4 regions of the Streptomyces sp. AK08-02 genome follow, and region 3 is predicted to be linked to each of the others. Evidence: riboswitches for the same ligand, from Rfam matches in the RefSeq annotation. Region 3 holds a riboswitch; each other region holds the start of a gene.

Region 1 (4,807 bases), on a different contig from region 3:
CGGCAGCGTCGGCGACTCCAGTGGTACGACGCCGGGACGCAGCGCCGCCGAGCCGGCGGAGCCGGCGGCGAGGATCATCAGCGCCGCCACCAGCACCCCCGACCCCGCGACCAGCCACGCCCGTACACCCCACTCGTCCGGCCGGTACCGGGTGCGAAGGGAACGCCGGCCCCCGAGCCACAGCCCGCCCAGCGCCGCCGCCAGTCCCGCCAGCAGCACCGGCAGCCCGTAGGCGCCGCCCGCCGCCGTCAGCAGCCCGTACGTGCCCGCGCAGACGCCGAGCAGGCCGCCCAGGGTGAGCGCGCCGGTCGTACGGCGGACGCCGGCCGGGACCTCGGCGGTGCGGCCGTATCCGCGCGCCTCCATCGCCGCGGCCAGCGCGACCGACCGCTCCAACGCGCCCTCCAGCACCGGGAGTCCGACCTGCAGCAGCCCCCGTACGCCCCGGTCGGGACGGCCGCGCAGGCGGCGGGCGGCGCGCAGCCGCTGGACGTCCGCGACGAGGTTCGGCGCGAAGGTGAGGGCCACGACGACCGCGACACCGATCTCGTACAGGGCGCCGGGGAGGGACTTGAGGAGACGGGCCGGGTTCGCGAGGGCGTTGGCGGCGCCGACGCAGATCAGCAGCGTGGCCAGCCGCAGTCCGTCGTACAGGGCGAAGACCAGCCCCTCGGCGGTCACCCGGCCACCGACGCGCACTCCCTGCGCCCAGTGGGGGAGCGGGAGTTCGGGGAGCGTGAGCAGGACGTGCGAGCCGGGGATCGGGGAACCGAGGACGACGGCGAAGACGAGCCGGATGACGAGGACGGCCAGACCGAGCTTGACGAAGGCGGTGTAGGAACGGGCCCAGGGGGCGTCGGTGCGATGCGTGGCCACGACGTAGCCGGCGACGGCGATGAGGAGCCCGAGCAGGAGGGGGTTGGTGGTGCGGGTGGCAGCGGTCCCGAGCCCCAGGGACCAGACCCACCAGGCACCGGGGTGCACGGGTGCCGACGCGTTCCGGCTGCGGCTGACGTGGCTGAGCGGCGCTGCTGAGGTCGGGTGCGCACTCGCGCCCCGACAGGGGCGCGGGGCTGCATCGATTGGCGGCTTCGCCCCGGGGCGCGACCAGCCCCCACCGGCCTGCGGTGAACGACGACCCGCGTGTCCAGCGGAGCGCTCACGCATGGCGGCGGCGCCGTGTCTGCCAGATCGCCGCCCCGCCGAGCGCCACCACGGCCGCGATCCCCGCGAGCAGGCCGACGGACGGGCCACCGTCCGAATCGGTATCGGTGGCCCCGGCGGACTTGCCCGCCCCCACCGTCTCGCCGCAGCCGGTGCGCGGATACCCGGTGATCGCACAGAGCAACGCGCTCGCGTCGTATCGCAGGGGACCCGCGACCGACGCGAGGGCGTCCGCCGTGGTTGCGTCGGGGGACACCCGGGCGCACGCCGTACGCGTCGCGGGCGGACTCTCGCCGGACGGCGCGTCGGCGGGCGTACCGAAGTCGATGACGAGCGCCACGCGCTTGTGGCCGTCCTGCGCGGGCGTCCTGGCGCAGACGACCGCGAACACCGCGTCGGCGCGCGGCCGGGCGGCGTCCTTCGAGTCCTGGCTCACGGCGAAACGGAAACCCTGGACGTCACCGTCGGAGGGCCGGGCGGTCGACGGCCCCTGCGTGGCGTACGTCCACGCGCCGCCGTCGCGCTCCCAGAAGGACCAGTAGCGGTAGCCGACGGCCTGGGCCTGCCCGGCGCTCGCCCAGAGGCCGAGGAGAAGGGCGGCCACCAGGAGCGGGAGGGCGCGGCGCCGGATCACGACCGCTGCTTCCTCTTGTTGCGCCCGCTGATCAGGAAACCGATACCGATACCGGCGACGAGGAACACACCGACGGTCCAGAGCGTCCCGAACCCGCTCCCGTCGTCCTTGTCGGTTTCCCTGTCGGTGTCCCTGCCGCTGTTCTCGGCGGCGGGAGTCGGGGAGACGGAGGCCGGGACGGACGCGGGCGCCGGGCCGGTCGCGTCGAGGAGGGCCACCAGGTCCTGGCCGCCGAAGTCGCGCGGATCGGCGGTCTCGGCGTGCGCCGCGAGGATCAGCTGCGCGTACGCGGCCGGCCCCGCCCCCTTCGCCCACGGCCCGGCGTTCGCCTCCAGCCAGCGCCACGCGTCGGCCGCCCGCTGTGCCTGGCCGGCCGTCGCGAGGGCGACGACGGCGTCGGCGGTGTTGCCGTAGTCGGGCTGGTCCTCGGCCCCGGCCAGCGCGGACGTCAGGTGCTTGTCCTTGGCGAGGGCCTGTACGAGGTGGGCGGCGCCGTTCCGAGCGGCCTGCCCGGGATCGTCGGAGTCCGAGCAGGCCGAAGCGGCACCGGTCGGCTTCACGGCCTCCCCGGCGAACCCCTTCCCCAGTACGCCGACCACGGCGGCGGCCGTCGCGTCGTCGTTGGCGGCGAGAGCACCCTTCTTGTCCGGCTGGTAGGCGAAGGCGCCCCCACCGGTCGCGTCGCACGGAAGAGCCAGCTTCAGCAGCAGGTCGTACGGGGTCTTCCCGCCCTTGGTGACCGTGCCGGGCTGCTCGCCGGCCGCGGCGAGGGCTCCGACGACCACGGAGGTGGAGTTCGCGTCGCTGGCCCCGCCGGCCGTGTACCCCCAGCCGCCGTCCGTGTTCTGTACGGACTTCAGCCAGGCGACGGCCTTGCCGACCCCCGTCTCCTGCCCGCCGAGGGCGGCGAGCGCCTGGACGGCGGCGCCGGTGCTGTTGGTGTCGACCAGGGTCTTGGCGTCGCAGGCCGTACCGCTGTTTGCCCGGAAGGGCGCGAAGGCACCGCTCGCGCACTGCTGCCCGGCCAGCCAGTCCACGGCCGAGGCGGCCGGCTTCACCCCGACGGTGTCCTGGGCGAGCAGCGCGAGGGACTGGCGCCAGACGCCGTCGTAGGTGGGGTCGCCGGTGCCGTACAGCCCGGCGGGGAGAGCGGCCGAGGGGGACGGCGAGGCGGCGGACGCCTGACCGCCGCCGGCCAGCGTGACGGCGATGACGGCCAGAGCCGTGGCGCTGCGGCGGACATTCATGATCGGCGGGTGCCTCTCCGTGCGGGGAGCCGGACAGCACGGGACACCCCGGGCGGCTCGGCTCCGTATGCCTCGACGGTGCCGTGCACCGGCGGACCGCCGGTGACGCGAGCCGGTCACGATCCGCACGGGGCAATCCGGCTCACAGCTCCTGACCGATGCCCAGGCTGCTCACGGTTGCGGGTCAGCGCCGGATTTGCACCGGCTTCCCCCCGTACGGGTGTGATACGACCTGCCCACTGTACCGGTCCGTGCAAACGGCACCGATTTCACACCGCCCGCCCGCCGCGCTCACACCGCCACGTACGTCACCGGCTCGCTCCCCGTCACGGCCTCCGCCTGGCCCAGCTTGACCAGTCGGCGGACGTGCGCCTCGGCCTCCGAGACCGCGATGTTCCGTGAGCCCGGGGGGATTTCGGCCCAGGGGCGGTTCCACTCCATGCGTACCGCCAGCTGCCAGGGGGTGAGGGGAGTGGTGAGCAGGGCGCGGAGGCCGGCGAGGCGTTCGTCGTGGTGGTCGAGGAGTTCCTGTACGCGGACGGCCGCGTCCGGGAAGGCGTGGCGGTGGGCCGGGAGCACCTCCGCCGGGGCCAGCCGGCCGATGCGTTCCAGGGAGTCGAGGTAGTCGCCAAGGGGGTCGGGGGTCGTCGTGTCCTCCGGGTCCTCGTACAGGCCGATGTGCGGGGTGATCCCGGGGAGCAGGTGATCTCCCGAGAACAGGCGTCCGTTGCCCGGGAGTCGGGCCGGGTGGGCCTCCTCCAGGTGGAGGCAGACGTGGCCCGGGGTGTGGCCCGGCGTCCAGATCGCGCGCAGGCGGCGGCCGGGGAGGTCGAGGAGTTCGCCGGGGACGATCTCGCGGTCGGGCAGCGCCGGCGAGAAGTTCGGGAGGATGCCGGCGGGTGTTCTGCCCAGGGTCGCCACATGGTCGGCCGGTGCTCCGGCCGCCGCCAGCTTCGCGGTCATGTAGCCGAGCCAGCGCTCGGCACGGTTGTCGCGCGTCCGCCGGACGAGCGCGATGTCGGCCTCGTGCATCGCGATCCACGCCCCGGACGCCTCGCGGACCTGGCCGGACAGGCCGTGGTGGTCCGGATGGTGGTGGGTGATCACCATGCCGTGGATATCGCCGACCGCCGTCCCGCACGCAGACAGGCCGTCGACGAGGGTGTCCCAGGACAGCGGGTCGTCCCAGCCCGTGTCGATGAGCACCGGTCCGCCGTCCGTGTCGACGACGTAGACCAGCGTGTATCCGAGGGGGTTGTTCGGGATGGGCACCCGGAGGGACCGTACGCCCCCGCCGTGGTCGGTCACCTGCGTCGACACCTGTGTCATGGGCTCCCCTGTGGCTGGGCTGCCAGCCACTATAACTAGAACCGGTTTCAATGGGAGCCCGAGTCACTTACCCCATATCCCTCGTTGTGGTGCGCGAGCTGTGGACTCCTCCGGAGGGAACTGGTAACTCTCTCCGTATCCATCTATCTGACGAACCGTCAGAGACGGTACCCGGAGAGGTAGTCGGCGAGAGGCAGTCGGCCATGACCGAGCTCGTGGAACACGGACAGCTGTTCATCGGCGGGGAGTTGACCGATCCCCTCGGCAAGGACGTCATCGAGGTCATCTCCCCGCACACCGAAGAGGTCTTCGGCCGTGTGCCGCACGCGTCGCGGGCCGACGTCGACCGGGCCGTCGCCGTCGCGCGCACCGCCTTCGACGAGGGTCCCTGGCCGCGGATGACCCTCGACGAGCGCATCGCCGTCGTCACGCG
Region 2 (4,807 bases), on a different contig from region 3:
CCCTGGACGAAGTCGCGCCCCATCTCGAGGAGTTGTTCACGGCGTACGACGTCCGGGACGAAGTGATGGAGGTGCTGCGGCAGGTCACGGCGGCCGCCGGGCTGCCCATGCCGCACGTCGCACCGGCGCACGGCGCCGGCCGCGACGGACAGCACACCCAGCATCTCGCGCCGCTGCTCGCCGAGTTGCAGAGCGTGGCCCGCGCCCACCCGGAGGCGACATGGTGACCGGGACCGCGACCGGGATCGAGGACGTCCGGCGCGCCCGCCGCATCGCCGAGCGGGTGCCGGACCCCGAGCTGCCCATGCTGACCCTGGCCGACCTCGGCGTCCTGCGAGACGTGGAGCTGACCGGGGACGGAACGGTGGTCGCGAGCCTGACCCCGACCTACTCGGGCTGCCCGGCGATGGCCGAGATGCGCGCCGCCGTCTCCGCCCGGCTGCGGGCGGCGGGATACGCTCGCGTGCGGATCCGTACGGTCCTCGATCCGCCCTGGACCAGCGACTGGATCACCCCGGCGGGCCGCCGCAAGCTCACCGAGCACGGCATCGCCCCGCCCGGCGCGGCCCCGCGCGGCCCGGTCGCCCTCTCGCTGCTGCCGACCCGCCGTACGGTGCCCTGCCCACGCTGCGGCTCGGCGGACACCGAGGAGACCTCCCGCTTCGCCGCCACCTCCTGCAAGGCCCTGTGGCGCTGCCACGCCTGCCGCGAGCCGTTCGAGTACGTCAAGGAGATCTGATGGCCGCGCCCACCGCCCCGACCACGGTTCCGGTACGCCGTCGCCCGGTCTTCCACGCCCTGAAGGTCGCCGACGTACGGCGACTGTGCGCGGACGCCGTCGCCGTCGCCTTCGAGGTGCCGCCGGACCTGGCCGCCGAGTACGCCTTCACCCCGGGACAGTCCCTCACCCTGCGCCGGGAGTTCGAGGGGCGTGAGGAGCGCCGGTCGTACTCGATCTGCGCCCCGGCCGGCGAACGACCCCGCATCGGCGTACGGGTGGTGCCCGGCGGCCTGTTCTCGTCCTGGCTGGTCGACGGGGTACGCCCCGGTGACATGCTCGACGTGATGACGCCGACCGGTGCCTTCACCCCCGACCTCACCGCGTCCGGCAGCCATGTCCTGATCGCCGCGGGCTCCGGCATCACCCCGATGATGTCGATCGCCGAGTCGGTCCTGGCCGCCGACGACCGCTCACAGGTCACCCTCCTGTACGGCAACCGGCGTACGGACACCGTGATGTTCGCCGACGAGCTGGCGGACCTGAAGGACCTGTACCGTACGCGCTTCCAACTGGGGCACGTACTCTCACGTGAACCGCGCGAGGCCGAGCTGCTGTCGGGGCGGCTGGACGCCGAACGGCTCGCCGCGCTCCTCGCGGGCCTCGTCGACGTCCCGGGCACCGACCACTGGTGGCTGTGCGGACCGCACGGCATGGTCCGCGACGCCCAGCGGTTGCTGGCGAAGCTGGGCGTGCCCGCGGACCGGGTCCACCAGGAACTCTTCTACGCCGACGACCAGCCGGTCCGCCAGGTCCAGCACACGGACGCGGTCGCGGAGGGCCCGGTGAGCCGGGTCACGGTCACCCTCGACGGCCGCTCCACCACCACCGCGCTGTCCCGGGACGCGACCGTCCTGGACGGCGCCGCGCGCACCCGCCCGGACCTGCCGTTCGCCTGCAAGGGCGGCGTCTGCGGCACTTGCCGGGCGCTGGTCACCTCGGGAGAGGTGGACATGCGCCGCAACTACGCCCTCGAACCCGCCGAGGTCGACGCGGGCTACGTCCTGACCTGTCAGTCGTTCCCGGTGTCGGAGACCCTGACGGTCGACTACGACAGCTGAACCAAGGGGTTTGACCGGCCCCGCCACGGCAACTCGACCGGCGTGACCCCTACAACCACCGCAACTACGCAGCAGGAACTCTTCCAGTTCCTGGAGGACCGCTTCGTCTGTGCCCAGGCGTGCACCGAGTGCGCGCGCTCATGTGCGCTGCGCGCCGGTCTCGCGGACCCGGACGGGCCTCCCGAGGAGGCCCTCGCGCGCCGCAAGGGCATCCTGTGCGCAGAGGTGTGCGACGCGACGTGCCGCCTGCTCTCCGAACAGGCGGGCCAGGACGAGGCCGCCCTCCGGGTCCAACTGGAGTGGTGCGCCACGGTCTGCCTGGAAGCGGCCCAGGTCTTCGACGACCACCCCGGCGGCGCGGACACGGCGAAGGTATGCCGCGAGTGCGCACAGGCGTGCACGGACTTCGCCCGGACGCTGGACACGCCGCGCCGAGGGGCCGACGAGGGGTGAGCCGCGCCGATCCGCTTCGTGAATGAATCCGCCGGTTCACGTCAGGCCCCTCGCCCGTGGGCCGACGGCGAGTGAGCCGTGCCGACCCGCTCCGTGAACCCCAGGTTCACGACCGAACGCCCCTACGTGTCGTGCGGCGCCCCGAGTCGATGGCCAAGGCGCACGTTCCAGCGTCCCGCCCGGCCGCTCAACTCCGTTGCCGTCAACGGCGGAACGTCGATCCGCCAGAACGCCGACTCCGGCGCCCCCAGCGCTCGTACCGTCGCCGCCCGTACGACCTCGGGCTCGACGACCGCCACGGCCCGCCCCGTGACCAGCGCCGCCGTCTCGTCCAGCCAGTGGGCGATCCGGTCGCAGAGCGCGCGGACCGACTCCCCGCCGTGCGGGGCCGATTGGGGGTCGGTCAGCCACTGGGCCAGCGCTTCCGGCTCCTTCTCCGTCACCTCGGTGAGCGTCGAGCCGCGCCAGCGGCCCGCGTCCAGAGCGGCCGGCCCCGGTACCGAACCGGCGTCCAGGCCCAGTGCCAGGGCCGTCTCGAGGCAACGCGTGGTGGGGGAGACCCAGACCGTGGACACCGCCGGCAGCGTCCCTGCCGCCGCCCGGGAGAGCCGCAGGCCCGACTCGTCCAGGGGACAGCCGTCGTCGAAACGGGCCTCCCGGAGGGCCGCGCTGATCGCCGGTGAGATCAACATCACTCGGCTCGTCATCCGGTCGCTCCCGCGCTCATGCCGCCCCAATATCGTTGTCATGTACGGAACTTGAGGCACCGTACGGCGCACCGTCGCGCCGTACGCCGTCCCACGCGCCCTTGGCCGAACCCCCGCTTCGCGGTACCTTCTCGTCGATATTGACGACGGTTCGACGGAAGCCGGTGGGAATCCGGCACGGTCGCGCCACTGTAAACCCCGTACGCACCCGCCTGGTGCGGCCCGGGGGCAAGTCAGACCCGTGACTGTCGTCCTCCGCACCACCGATACGGGACGCGAGTTCCCCCAGGAGGTCTGTCATGGCACAGTCCGCGATTCAGCCGACCGCCGCACCCACCGCCGTACCCGAGAAACTGCCGATCGGCGCGATCGCCCCCTGGGCGGTCTTCTTCGGCGTGCTGATGCTGGTGCTGCTCTACTTCGTCGGCGCCGAACAGGGCGCGACCTCCGTCGTCTCCGGCGAGGGCGTGCACGAATGGGTGCACGACGCCCGCCACCTGCTCGGCTTCCCCTGCCACTGACGAGGACAGGGAAACGCGCAAGCTCATGAACTCCACCACCGTAAGAAACCTCCTGGCCCGCGGCATGCTCGCGGGCCTGGTCGCGGGTGTCCTCGTCTGGGGTGTCGCGTACCTCTTCGCCGAGCCGCTCGTCGACGACGCGATCGCCTTCGAGGAGATGCACGAGGCCCACCACGGGCACGCCGAACAGGCCCTCGTCTCGCGTGCGTTGCAGTCCACCCTGGGCCTGGGGACCGGTGTCCTCGTGTACGGCGTCGCGTTCGGCGGCATCGCGGCCCTCGCCTACTGCTTCGCGCTCGGCCGGATCGGCCGCTTCGGGCCGCGCGCGACCGCGCTGCTCCTCGCGGGGGCCGGCCTGCTCGCCGTGTACGTCGTCCCCTTCCTCAAATACCCGGCCAACCCGCCCGCCGTCGGCGACCCCGGCACCCTCAACCAGCGCACCGCGCTGTTCTTCCTGATGGTCGCCCTGAGCGTGCTGCTGGCCGTCGGCGCGGTCATCCTCGGCAAGCGCCTCGCGCCGCGCCTGGGCAACTGGAACGCCTCCCTCGCCGCGAGCGCCTTCTTCGTCCTGGTCGTGGGACTCGCGTACGCGTTCCTGCCGTCGTTCACCAACGAGGTCCCGGAGGGCTTCTCCGCGAGCCTCCTGTGGCGCTACAGGGTGGCCACGCTCGGCATCCAGGTGACGATGTGGACCGCCTTCGGCCTGGTCTTCGGACTGATGGCGGAACGACTGCTCGTTCCGAGGACGGCGGCGGCCGTCGGCGCGAGTGGCACCGAGCCGCAGGCGACGCCCGTCACGCACTGAGCGGTCGGCCGCACCGACCGCCCCGAGGGGGTCCCGGACGTCCGGGACCCCCTCGGGCTTGTGCGGACCCGTGCACGCACCGCCATTCCCAATTTCTGGAACACGTTCTACCGTGTGCGCCGACAGGTCCGGCATTGGGGAGCCAGCAGGAGGCGCCGTGCATCTCGAATACACGCCCGAGCAGCAGCAGCTGCGCACCGAACTGCGCGCCTACTTCGCCGAGTTGGTGCCGGACCGCGCCTACTCGCGCTTCAACGACCACGTCGCCCAGAAGCGCTTCTACCGCGAGACCATCCGTCGGCTCGGCGCCGACCGCTGGCTCGGCGTCGGCTGGCCGCAGGAGTACGGGGGGCGCGGGCTGAGCCCGATGGAGCAGTTCATCTTCTTCGACGAGGCCGCCCAGGCGGGCGTACCGCTGCCGCTCATGGCGCTCAACACCGTCGGCCCGACGATCATGCGGTACGGCAGCGACGAGCAGAAGA
Region 3 (4,807 bases):
GACGTACACGGGGACGCCGTCGGGGCCGTCCTCCTTGAAGGAGAACGGCACGGTGATCAGCCGGCCGTCGAACTCGGGGATGGCGACCTGCATCGCCGCGTCCATGGGGGAGAGGGCGGCGTCGGAACCGTCCCACGTACTCCTCGACGACGTGAGGCAGAGCCCCTGCAGCACAGGGACATCGAGGTCGGCGAGCGCCCCGATGTCCCAGGCCTCCTCGTCACCCCCGGCCGACGCGTCCGAGGCATGCGTACCGCCGGCGGCGAGGACGGTGGCGACGAGGGCATCCGCGCCGGCGAGCAGCTCGTACAGTCCCGCGTCGGCTCCGCGCAGTGAACCGCAGTACACGGGAAGGGCGTTGGCGCCCCGCGCCTCGATCGCCTCGCACAGTGTGTCGACGAACCCGGTGTTGCCGCTGAGCTCGTGGGCCCGGTAGAAGAGCACCCCGATGGTCGGACGGCCACTCTCGCGGGCGTACGAGCCGTGTGTCCCGAACTCGGGCATCTTCTGCGGCTCGACGAACCCCTCGCCGGTCAGCAGCACGGTGTCGGACAGGAACCGGGCCAGCTCCACGAGGTTGGCGGGCCCGCCCTCGACCAGATAGCGCAACGCCTCCGCGACCACACCGGCGGGCACCGACGACTCGGCCATCAACTCGGCGTCGGGTACGGCCTCCCCGCCGAGCAGCACGGTGGGCACACCGGACGACTTGAGGTAGGCGAGCCCGTCCTCCCAGGCGCGCTTGCCGCCCAGCAGTCGTACGACGGCGATGTCCGCGCCCTCGACGAGCGCGGGCAACTCCTCCGCGACATCCACCCGGGTCGGATTGCCGATCCGGTACGAGACACCGGAGGCGGCCCGGGCCGCCAGCAGGTCCGTGTCGGCGGTCGACAACAACAACACTGTGCTCATGCGGGTGCTCCCGGTGGAATGAAGGGCAGTCCTTGCGGCGCGCCCGACTCGATGAGCCGCCAGAGCGCGTCGGTGTCCGCGTGCTGTTCGACGAGATCGCCGAGCAGGTCGAGCTGTTCCTCGCGCAGCGCGGCGAAGGAGGTGTCGGGGGCCGGCACGAAGCGGCGGCCCGCGGCGGCGGCCACCTCACGCAGGAACGCCCGCCGGAACCCGTCGGATTCGAGCGAGCCGTGCCAGTGCGTACCCCAGACGCTCCCGACCCGGCACCCGTCCAGGAAGGCTTCCCCACCCAGGACTTCGGCGACCCCGTGATGGATCTCGTACCCCTCGACCTGTTCGCCGAGGGCGGTGCCGACGGGCCGGGTGAGGGTCTTCTCCCGGGCGAACCGCACCCGGACGGGTAGGAGCCCGAGCCCCTCGACATGGCCCTGCCGGCTCTCGACCTCGTCCTCGATGTGCTCGCCGAGGATCTGGAAGCCACCGCAGACACCGAGCACGGGCCGCCCCTCGGCGGCACGGCGGGCGATGGCGTCGGCGAGGCCGCGCTCCCGCAGCCACGCCAGTGCCTTCACCGTCCCCCGCGTACCCGGAACGACGACGAGGTCGGCGTCGGCCAGTTCCTCCGGCCGGTCCACGAACCGCACCACGACGCCCGGTTCGGCGGCGAGCGCGTCGACGTCGGTGAAGTTGGACATCAGCGGGATCGCGCACACGGCCACCCGGAGCACGTCCTCCCCGACGGGCGGCGAGACGTTCGACTCCCGCACGGTCCCCCGCAGCGAGACCCTCAGCCCGTCCTCCTCGTCGATGCCGAGGCCGTGCCGGAAGGGCAGCACACCGTAGGTCGGCCGTCCGGTGAGCCCACGGAGCATGTCGAGCCCGGGTTCCAGCAGGGACACGTCCCCCCGGAACTTGTTCACGAGGAACCCGGCGACAAGCGCCTGGTCCTCGGGAGACAGCAGGGCGACGGTCCCGAAGAAGGAGGCGAACACACCGCCACGGTCGATGTCGCCGACGACGAGCACCGGGAGCCGGGCGTTGCGCGCGATTCCCATGTTGACGATGTCGGTCCGCCTGAGGTTGATCTCAGCCGGGCTCCCGGCCCCCTCACAGATCACCGCGTCATACGTGCCCCGCAGTTCGGCGAGGCACTCCAGCACGGTCCCGAGAAGTCGTTGTTGCCGCCCCCCGTGATACCCACGGGCGCTCATCTCCCCGACGGGCTTGCCCATGAGCACGACCTGGCTGCTCTGGTCGCTCCCCGGCTTCAGCAGCACGGGATTCATGAGGGCGGTGGGTTCCACCCGGCACGCCTGCGCCTGCATGGCCTGCGCCCGTCCGATCTCGGCGCCCTCCCGCGTGACGAAGGAGTTGAGGGACATGTTCTGCGCCTTGAACGGCGCGACCCTGACCCCCTGTCGCACCAGCCACCGGCAGATCCCGGCGGTGACGACGCTCTTGCCTGCGTCGGAGGTGGTCCCCGCGACGAGCAGCCCACCACCGAGGGCCCCGCCACTCCCGAGGTGTGTCATGAGGCGCGCCCCTTCAGCAGGGCCCGCGCGGCGACACCGACGCCGAGCGCGAGCACACCGACCCGACGGGACAGCCGAACGGCCCGTTCGATGTCGTGGACCTCCACGGCACGCCCCTCCTGGTTCAGCACCGGCCGATGCTCGACCCGCCCGCCGTAGGACAGGGTCCCGCCGAGCCGGACGCCCAGGGCGCCCGCGAAAGAAGCCTCCACGGGCCCGGCGTTGGGACTCGGATGTCTGCCGGCGTCGTCCCGCCAGGCCCGTACGGCAGCCCGGCGATCACCACCGGTGAGTGCGGCCAGTACGGCGGTGAGCCGCGCCCCCGGCCACCCCGCCACATCGTCCAGGCGGGCGGAGGCCCACCCGTAGCGCCGGTACCGGTCCGACCTGTGACCCACCATCGCGTCAAGGGTGTTGACGGCCCGGAACCCGACCAGCCCGGGCACGCCACCCAGGGCGCCCCAGACCAGCGCGCCCACCACGGCGTCGGAGGTGTTCTCGGCGACGGACTCGACGACCGCCCGGGCGATCCCGGCGGAGTCGAGAGCCTGCGGATCCCGTCCGCAGAGATGGGGCAGCCGCTCCCGCGCACCCTCGACGTCCCCGGTCTCCAGCGACCGGCCGACGGCCCGCGCCTCCCGGCCCAGGGAGGTGCCGCCGACGACGGCCCAGGTGGCGGCGGCGGTGAGAGCGACGGAAGCGGTACGGGAAGGACGTACGAGACGATCGGCCGCGGCGGCGAGGGAGACGGCGCCTCCCACACACACGGCGGTGTGCAGCGCGCCCCACCCTCGATGGTCCCGCCACAGGACCCGCTCGACGGCGCCGGCGGCCCGCCCGAACGCGGCGACCGGATGCCCGCGGCGAGGGTCGCCCAGGATCAGATCAGCGAGGAGTCCGGCGGTGGCGCCGTACGCGAAGACGCGATCGGCACGCATCGGCTCAGCCGGCCGTGGGATCGGGCAGCGATCCGGTGCTGTACCTCGAACGCGAACGGCAGCCGAGCATGGCGATATGTCCTCACTCAGGGTGTCCACGCCCTGGTTCGACGAGACCGGCGGCAAGAGTTCCTGGCTCCCGGGGTTACCTACCCCGGTGACAGTGGCGGGACCGCGCCGGATTCACACCGGCTTCCTCTTCTGCCGCCGTACATGGCTCCGGCAGTCCACCACGGGCCCGGAACACCCGTCAACTTGCCGTTGACCTGGAAAGGAGGACTGTGCTGAGCCCCACACCACGACCGGATCGGGGCGACGAAAAAACGCCCGCCGCGTCCCTGACCACCAGCGAGGCGGCCACGGTCACGGCGGGCGAGGAGGACGTACGCGGCCCTCAGGCCACGATCAGATAGATGCCGTACGCCACCACTGCCGCACAGGCGGCGAAGCACGCGTACGCGCCGGTGACCGCCAGCCCGGCCGACCCGCCCTGCGCGACCGCCCGTTCGCGGACGGAGAGTCCGATGATGCCCAGGGTGAACACGCCCACCATGGCCACGGTGATGACGAGACTGACGCCGAAGACGGAGCCGAGGGCCGCCCAGTCGATCTTCATGTTGCTTCCTTCTTGCTCGGACCAGGACCTTGACTCGGGACCGGACTCAGAGGGCCGTGGCCGACGGCTGGACCGCGACCTCGGCCGGGGCCGGGATGGTGGCCGTCAGGTCGTCGACGACGGTGCCTGCCGGAGGCGGGGTCACGGCGGCGATGGCCGTCGTGACGACACCGGGGGGCTCGGTGTTCGCCACGGCCCCGTCCTCGACGTGGTTGACGTTGGTGTGGTCGATGACCTCGCGGCGCGACACGACCCAGATCGCCGTGCTCGACGCGATGAGGAAGAGGGCCACCAGGGCTGTGCCCCAGTTGCCGAAACCGGTGACGTACTCCGCCAGCGCGCCCACGAGGGCCGCGGCGGGCAGGGTCAGTCCCCAGGCCACGAACATCCGGGTCGCCGTCGACCAGCGGACCACGCCGCCCTTGCGGCCGAGGCCCGCGCCCATCACCGAGCCGGACACCGAGTGCGTGGTGGAGAGGGAGAAGCCGAGGTGGGAGGAGGCCAGGATGACCGTCGCCGCACTGGTCTGGGCGGCGAAGCCCTGCTGGGGCTGAAGGTCGGTCAGACCCTTGCCCATCGTACGGATGATGCGCCAGCCGCCCAGGTAGGTGCCGAGCGCGATGGCCATGCCCGCGGAGAGGATGACCCACACCGGGGGATCGGAGTCGGGAGCGACCGCGCCGCCGGCGACCAGGGCGAGGGTGATGATGCCCATCGTCTTCTGCGCGTCGTTCGTGCCGTGGGCCAGCGACACCAGGCCCGCGGAGGCGATCTGGCCGGCCCGGAAGCCCTTCTCGGCCGCCTTGCCC
Region 4 (4,807 bases), on a different contig from region 3:
TGGACACCTGCGGCTCGATGCACTCGTACACCCCGGCGATCGAGGCGATGGTCGCCGTGGGCGCGATGGCGAGCAGGAGCGAGTTGCGCATACCGACCTGGGCGACACGTTCCCGCAGCGCCGACCAGCGCTCGGGCCAGTTCAGCTCCACGTCGTAGTGGTCGGGGTGCAGCACACCACGGGCCGTACGGGTCTTCTCCCAGGCCGGCAGCGGGCCGCTGCGCTCGGCGAGGTCGGCGGAGGCCTCGTACGCGGCGAGCATGATCCGCTCGGCGATCCGCGTGGAGAGGGCCTTGGCCTCGGGCGAGTCGAAGGGGACACGCAGCTTGAAGAAGACGTCCTGGAGGCCCATCGCGCCCAGACCGACCGGACGCCACCGGGCGTTCGAGCGGCCCGCCTGCTCGGTCGGGTAGAAGTTGATGTCGACGACCCGGTCCAGGAAGGTGACGGCGGTACGGACCGTCTCGTCGAGCCGCTCCCAGTCGATGTCACCGGCCGCCGTGTCGACGAACGCGCCGAGGTTGACCGAGCCCAGGTTGCAGACCGCGGTCTCCCCGTCGTCCGTGACCTCCAGGATCTCGGTGCACAGGTTCGAGGAGTGGACGACGCTGCCAGGCTCGGCCGTCTGGTTGGCGGTGCGGTTGGCCGCGTCCTTGAAGGTCATCCAGCCTTGGCCGGTCTGCGCGAGCGTACGCATCATGCGGCCGTACAGATCGCGGGCCGGGATGGTCCTGCGGGCGAGCCCGGCCTCCTCGGCCGCGCGGTAGGCGGCGTCGAACTCGTCGCCCCACAGGTCGACCAGTTCAGGCACGTCGGAGGGGGAGAAGAGCGACCAGAGGGCGTCCGAGTTCACCCGGCGCATGAACTCGTCCGGGACCCAGTGCGCGAGGTTCAGGTTGTGCGTACGGCGGGCGTCCTCACCCGTGTTGTCGCGCAGCTCCAGGAACTCCTCGATGTCGGAGTGCCAGGTCTCCAGGTACACCGCGGCGGCGCCCTTGCGCCGGCCGCCCTGGTTCACGGCGGCGACGGAGGCGTCCAGCGTCTTCAGGAACGGCACGATGCCGTTGGAGTGCCCGTTGGTGCCCCGGATCAGCGAACCGCGGCTGCGGATACGGGAGTACGACAGCCCGATGCCACCGGCGTGCTTGGAGAGCCGGGCGACCTGGTGGTAGCGGTCGTAGATGGAGTCCAGCTCGTCGAGGGGCGAGTCGAGGAGGTAGCACGACGACATCTGGGGGTGCCGGGTACCGGAGTTGAAGAGGGTGGGGGAGGAGGGGAGGTAGTCGAGGCGGCTCATCAGCCGGTAGAGCGCGGCGACTTCGTCCAGCGCCCGAGAAGTGTCGTCCTCCGCCAGACCGCTCGCGACGCGCAGCATGAAGTGCTGGGGCGTCTCGATCACCCGGCGTGTGATCGGGTGGCGCAGGAGGTACCGGCTGTGGAGGGTGCGCAGCCCGAAGTACCCGAAGCGGTCGTCGCCCTCGACGTCGATCAGGGTGTTCAGACGGTCCGTGTGCAGCCGTACGAACTCGGCGGTGCGGTCGGCGATCAGACCCTCGCGGTGCCCGACCGCGACAGACTCGGCGAAGGACGTGACGCCCTGTGAGGCGGCCTCCGCGGCGATGGTGACGGTCAGCAGCCTGGCGGCCAGCCGGGAGTAGGCGGGGTCCTCGGAGATGAGGCCGGCCGCGGCCTCGGTGGCCAGCTCGCGCAGCTCCGACACGTCGGCCCGCGCGGACCGGCCGCGCAGCGCGGCGGCGGCGACCCGGCCGGGGTCCGCGTCGGGGAGGTCGGCGGTCAGCTCGGTCAGGATCCGCAGCAGCGCGGTACCGGGACCGTCCGTCTCGACTGCGGCCTCTGGGGTCGCTGAAGCCGGTTCGGCTGGCGCGATGGTCACAGGGGGCTCTCCCTCGCTCGGCACGGGGCCTTGCGGAGGGCAGCGGGGCACGCGGACGCCTTACGGCACGCGTGCGTCCACCGGCCCACTCCACGAGGCCCGGACGTCAGGCACCCGGACCGGTCGGCCGGGCACACCGTCGGCAGGTCCTCGGACTGGACACGTACACAGCCGTGCGGGGGCACGAAAGAGCACATGTACACCGTTGCGGGACAGTTCCGGATTCGCACCGGATTCCCCTGCGGCGACAGCGAGCATGAGCATACATCTAGTGCCGGGCCCCGGAAGCACCCCCACATGTTGTGTCGTATCGGCGAGTTGAGCGCCCCTCAGGGGCGCGGGGAACTGCGCGACAAGCCCCCACCGGGCCCGCGGACGAAGAACCACGGACCTGGCGGAGCCCTCAGTGGGCGGAGCCTGCCGTGGCAGGCGGCAGTTCGACCGCCACACCAGGATCCCCCGCGTCGGCCGTGTAGTCCGACGCGGTCGTCTCGTCCACACCGTCCGGCGCCTTCAGCGCCTTCAGTACGAAGGTGAGAACCACGGTGACGACGACGTTCAGGACGAACGCCGTCAGGCCGATGTAACCGATCTCACCGATCCCGGGGATCTCCTTCGAGCTGCCCCCGAAGTGCTTCTGCGTCGGAGACGCGACCCCGTACGCCGCCAGCGTGCCGTACAGCATGCCGACCGCCCAGCCGGCCAGCAGGGCCCAGCGGTGGAACCAGCGGGTGAACAGGCCGCCGACGAGGGACGGGAAGGTCTGCAGGATCCAGATGCCGCCCAGCAGCTGGAAGTTGATGGCGACCGTCTTGTCCATCGTCAGGACGAAGATCAGCGCGCCCACCTTCACCAGGAGGGACACCAGCTTGGAGACCTTGGTCTCCTGCGCCGGGGTCGCGTCCGGCTTGATGAAGTCCTTGTAGATGTTGCGGGTGAAGAGGTTCGCCGCCGCGATGGACATGATGGCCGCCGGGACGAGCGCCCCGATGCCGATCGCCGCGAAGGCCACGCCCGCGAACCAGGACGGGAACATGTCCTCGAAGAGCTGCGGGATCGCCAACTGCGGGTTGGTGACCTTGACTCCGGCCGCGATGGCCATGAAGCCCAGCAGGGCGAGCAGCCCCAGCATCAGGGAGTACAGCGGCAGGATCGTGGTGTTGCGGCGGATCACCTCACGGCTTCTGGAGGAGAGCGTCGCCGTGATCGAGTGCGGGTACATGAACAGCGCGAGCGCGCTGCCCAGCGCCAGCGTGGCGTAGGTCCACTGGCCGGCCTCGGCCGGGACCAGTGCGCCCGCCTTCGCGGCGGTGTACTTCTCGCTCGCCGCGCCGAAGACCTCGTCGAAGCCGCCCAGTTTGATCGGGATGTAGATGATCGCCACCGCGATGACGATGTAGATCAGCGTGTCCTTCACGAACGCGATCAGGGCGGGGGCCCGCAGACCCGAGGAGTACGTGTAGGCCGCCAGCACGCCGAACGCGATCAGCAGCGGGAGGTCCTTCACGAACCAGTTGGTGTCCTCGCCGCCGCCGACGCCCATGACGTCCAGGACCGCCTGGATGCCGACCAGTTGGAGCGCGATGTACGGCATGGTCGCGAGGATGCCGGTGACCGCCACCGCCAGCGAGAGGCCCTTCGAACCGAAGCGCCCACGTACGAAGTCCGAGGTGGTGACGTAGCCGTGCTTGTGGGAGACCGACCACAGACGGGGCAGGAACGTGAAGATCAGCGGGTACACCAGGATCGTGTAGGGCACCGCGAAGAAGCCGGCCGCGCCCGCCGCGTAGATCGCCGCCGGTACGGCCACGAAGGTGTACGCGGTGTAGAGGTCGCCGCCGAGCAGGAACCAGGTGACCCAGGTGCCGAACGACCGGCCGCCCAGGCCCCATTCGTCGAGGCTGTGCTCGTTCTCGGCCTTGCGCCAGCGCGCGGCCATGAAGCCGATGACCGTTACGGCCAGGAAGAAGATGATGAAAACGGTGAGTGCCACGCCGTTCACGCCGTCGTTCACGAGTCCGCACCACCCTTCGCGGAGGCACGGGCGCGCTGGTCACGCCGCCAGAGCTGGTAGGCGGTCATCGTCAGCGCGGTGGACACGAACACCCACAGCATCTGGTACCAGTAGAAGAACGGGATGCCGATGAACGCCGGATCGACCTTCGCGTACGAGCCGACCCACAGCATCGCGACGAAGGGTGCGAAGAGGCAGAGCCCGATGACGACGCGCATAGGAGTCACCACCGGTGGGTCTGCCGCCGGTTGTCTCACTTCTGGCGCTTCTGACATGTCACAGCTCCGTCCCCTCACTGACCGCATGCGATTACCTGTGATCACTTGTGCAACGCGCAGGAAATCTACGGGACGGCTTCGCTTTATGGAACCGTGCCGGGAGGTCGGGCGGGAGCGTGTTCTGTCGTCGGGTGGCCCTACTCGACGGGCCGCTTGAGCCGTGCCACGAACTTGTACCGGTCCCCCCGGTAGACGGACCGCACCCACTCCACCGGCTGCCCGGTCCTGTCCAGCGAGTGCCGGGACAGCATCAGCATCGGCAGGCCCACGTCGGTGCCCAGCAGGCCGGCCTCGCGCGGGGTCGCCAGGGAGGTCTCGATGGTCTCCTCGGCCTCCGCGAGGTGGACGTCGTACACCTCGGCGAGGGCCGTGTAGAGGGAGGTGTACTTGACGAGTGACCTGCGCAGGGCGGGGAAGCGCTTCGCGGAGAGGTGGGTGGTCTCTATGGCCATCGGCTCACCGTTCGCCATCCGCAGGCGCTCGATCCGCAGGACGCGCCCGCCCGCCGTGATGTCGAGCAGTTCGGCGAGGGTGTCGTCGGCGGTGATGTAGCCGATGTCGAGGAGCTGCGAGGTGGGTTCGAGGCCCTGGGCGCGCATGTCCTCGGTGTACGAGGTGAGT

What was found. Region 3 has a riboswitch for cobalamin ahead of PV734_RS37270 (cobalamin biosynthesis protein). Riboswitches for the same ligand answer to the same signal wherever they lie in the genome.
Region 1: linked by a shared signal. The riboswitch ahead of PV734_RS22010 (prenyltransferase/squalene oxidase repeat-containing protein) and the one ahead of PV734_RS37270 (cobalamin biosynthesis protein) in region 3 are both predicted to bind cobalamin.
Region 2: linked by a shared signal. The riboswitch ahead of PV734_RS01950 (CbtB domain-containing protein) and the one ahead of PV734_RS37270 (cobalamin biosynthesis protein) in region 3 are both predicted to bind cobalamin.
Region 4: linked by a shared signal. The riboswitch ahead of PV734_RS27830 (ribonucleoside-diphosphate reductase subunit alpha) and the one ahead of PV734_RS37270 (cobalamin biosynthesis protein) in region 3 are both predicted to bind cobalamin.

Annotation. Positions count from the first base shown of each region.
Region 1 is NZ_JARAZV010000010.1:179,230-184,036, reverse strand. It holds gene PV734_RS22020 (energy-coupling factor transporter transmembrane component T) at 1-1,254, opposite strand, end outside; gene PV734_RS22015 (SCO2322 family protein) at 1,160-1,798, opposite strand; gene PV734_RS22010 (prenyltransferase/squalene oxidase repeat-containing protein) at 1,795-3,045, opposite strand; cobalamin riboswitch at 3,156-3,315, opposite strand; gene PV734_RS22005 (MBL fold metallo-hydrolase) at 3,337-4,374, opposite strand; gene PV734_RS22000 (aldehyde dehydrogenase) at 4,578-4,807, shown strand, end outside.
Region 2 is NZ_JARAZV010000001.1:444,075-448,881, forward strand. It holds gene paaC (1,2-phenylacetyl-CoA epoxidase subunit PaaC) at 1-227, shown strand, start outside; gene paaD (1,2-phenylacetyl-CoA epoxidase subunit PaaD) at 221-739, shown strand; gene paaE (1,2-phenylacetyl-CoA epoxidase subunit PaaE) at 739-1,839, shown strand; gene PV734_RS01940 (ferredoxin) at 1,882-2,292, shown strand; gene PV734_RS01945 (histidine phosphatase family protein) at 2,415-2,999, opposite strand; cobalamin riboswitch at 3,103-3,259, shown strand; gene PV734_RS01950 (CbtB domain-containing protein) at 3,299-3,520, shown strand; gene PV734_RS01955 (CbtA family protein) at 3,546-4,325, shown strand; gene PV734_RS01960 (acyl-CoA dehydrogenase family protein) at 4,483-4,807, shown strand, end outside.
Region 3 is NZ_JARAZV010000021.1:117,403-122,209, forward strand. It holds gene cobN (cobaltochelatase subunit CobN) at 1-912, opposite strand, end outside; gene PV734_RS37265 (cobyric acid synthase) at 909-2,444, opposite strand; gene PV734_RS37270 (cobalamin biosynthesis protein) at 2,441-3,382, opposite strand; cobalamin riboswitch at 3,486-3,629, opposite strand; gene PV734_RS37275 (hypothetical protein) at 3,777-3,998, opposite strand; gene PV734_RS37280 (inorganic phosphate transporter) at 4,045-4,807, opposite strand, start outside.
Region 4 is NZ_JARAZV010000013.1:316,418-321,224, forward strand. It holds gene PV734_RS27830 (ribonucleoside-diphosphate reductase subunit alpha) at 1-1,894, opposite strand, end outside; cobalamin riboswitch at 2,018-2,204, opposite strand; gene mctP (monocarboxylate uptake permease MctP) at 2,298-3,908, opposite strand; gene PV734_RS27840 (DUF3311 domain-containing protein) at 3,905-4,183, opposite strand; gene PV734_RS27845 (GntR family transcriptional regulator) at 4,324-4,807, opposite strand, start outside.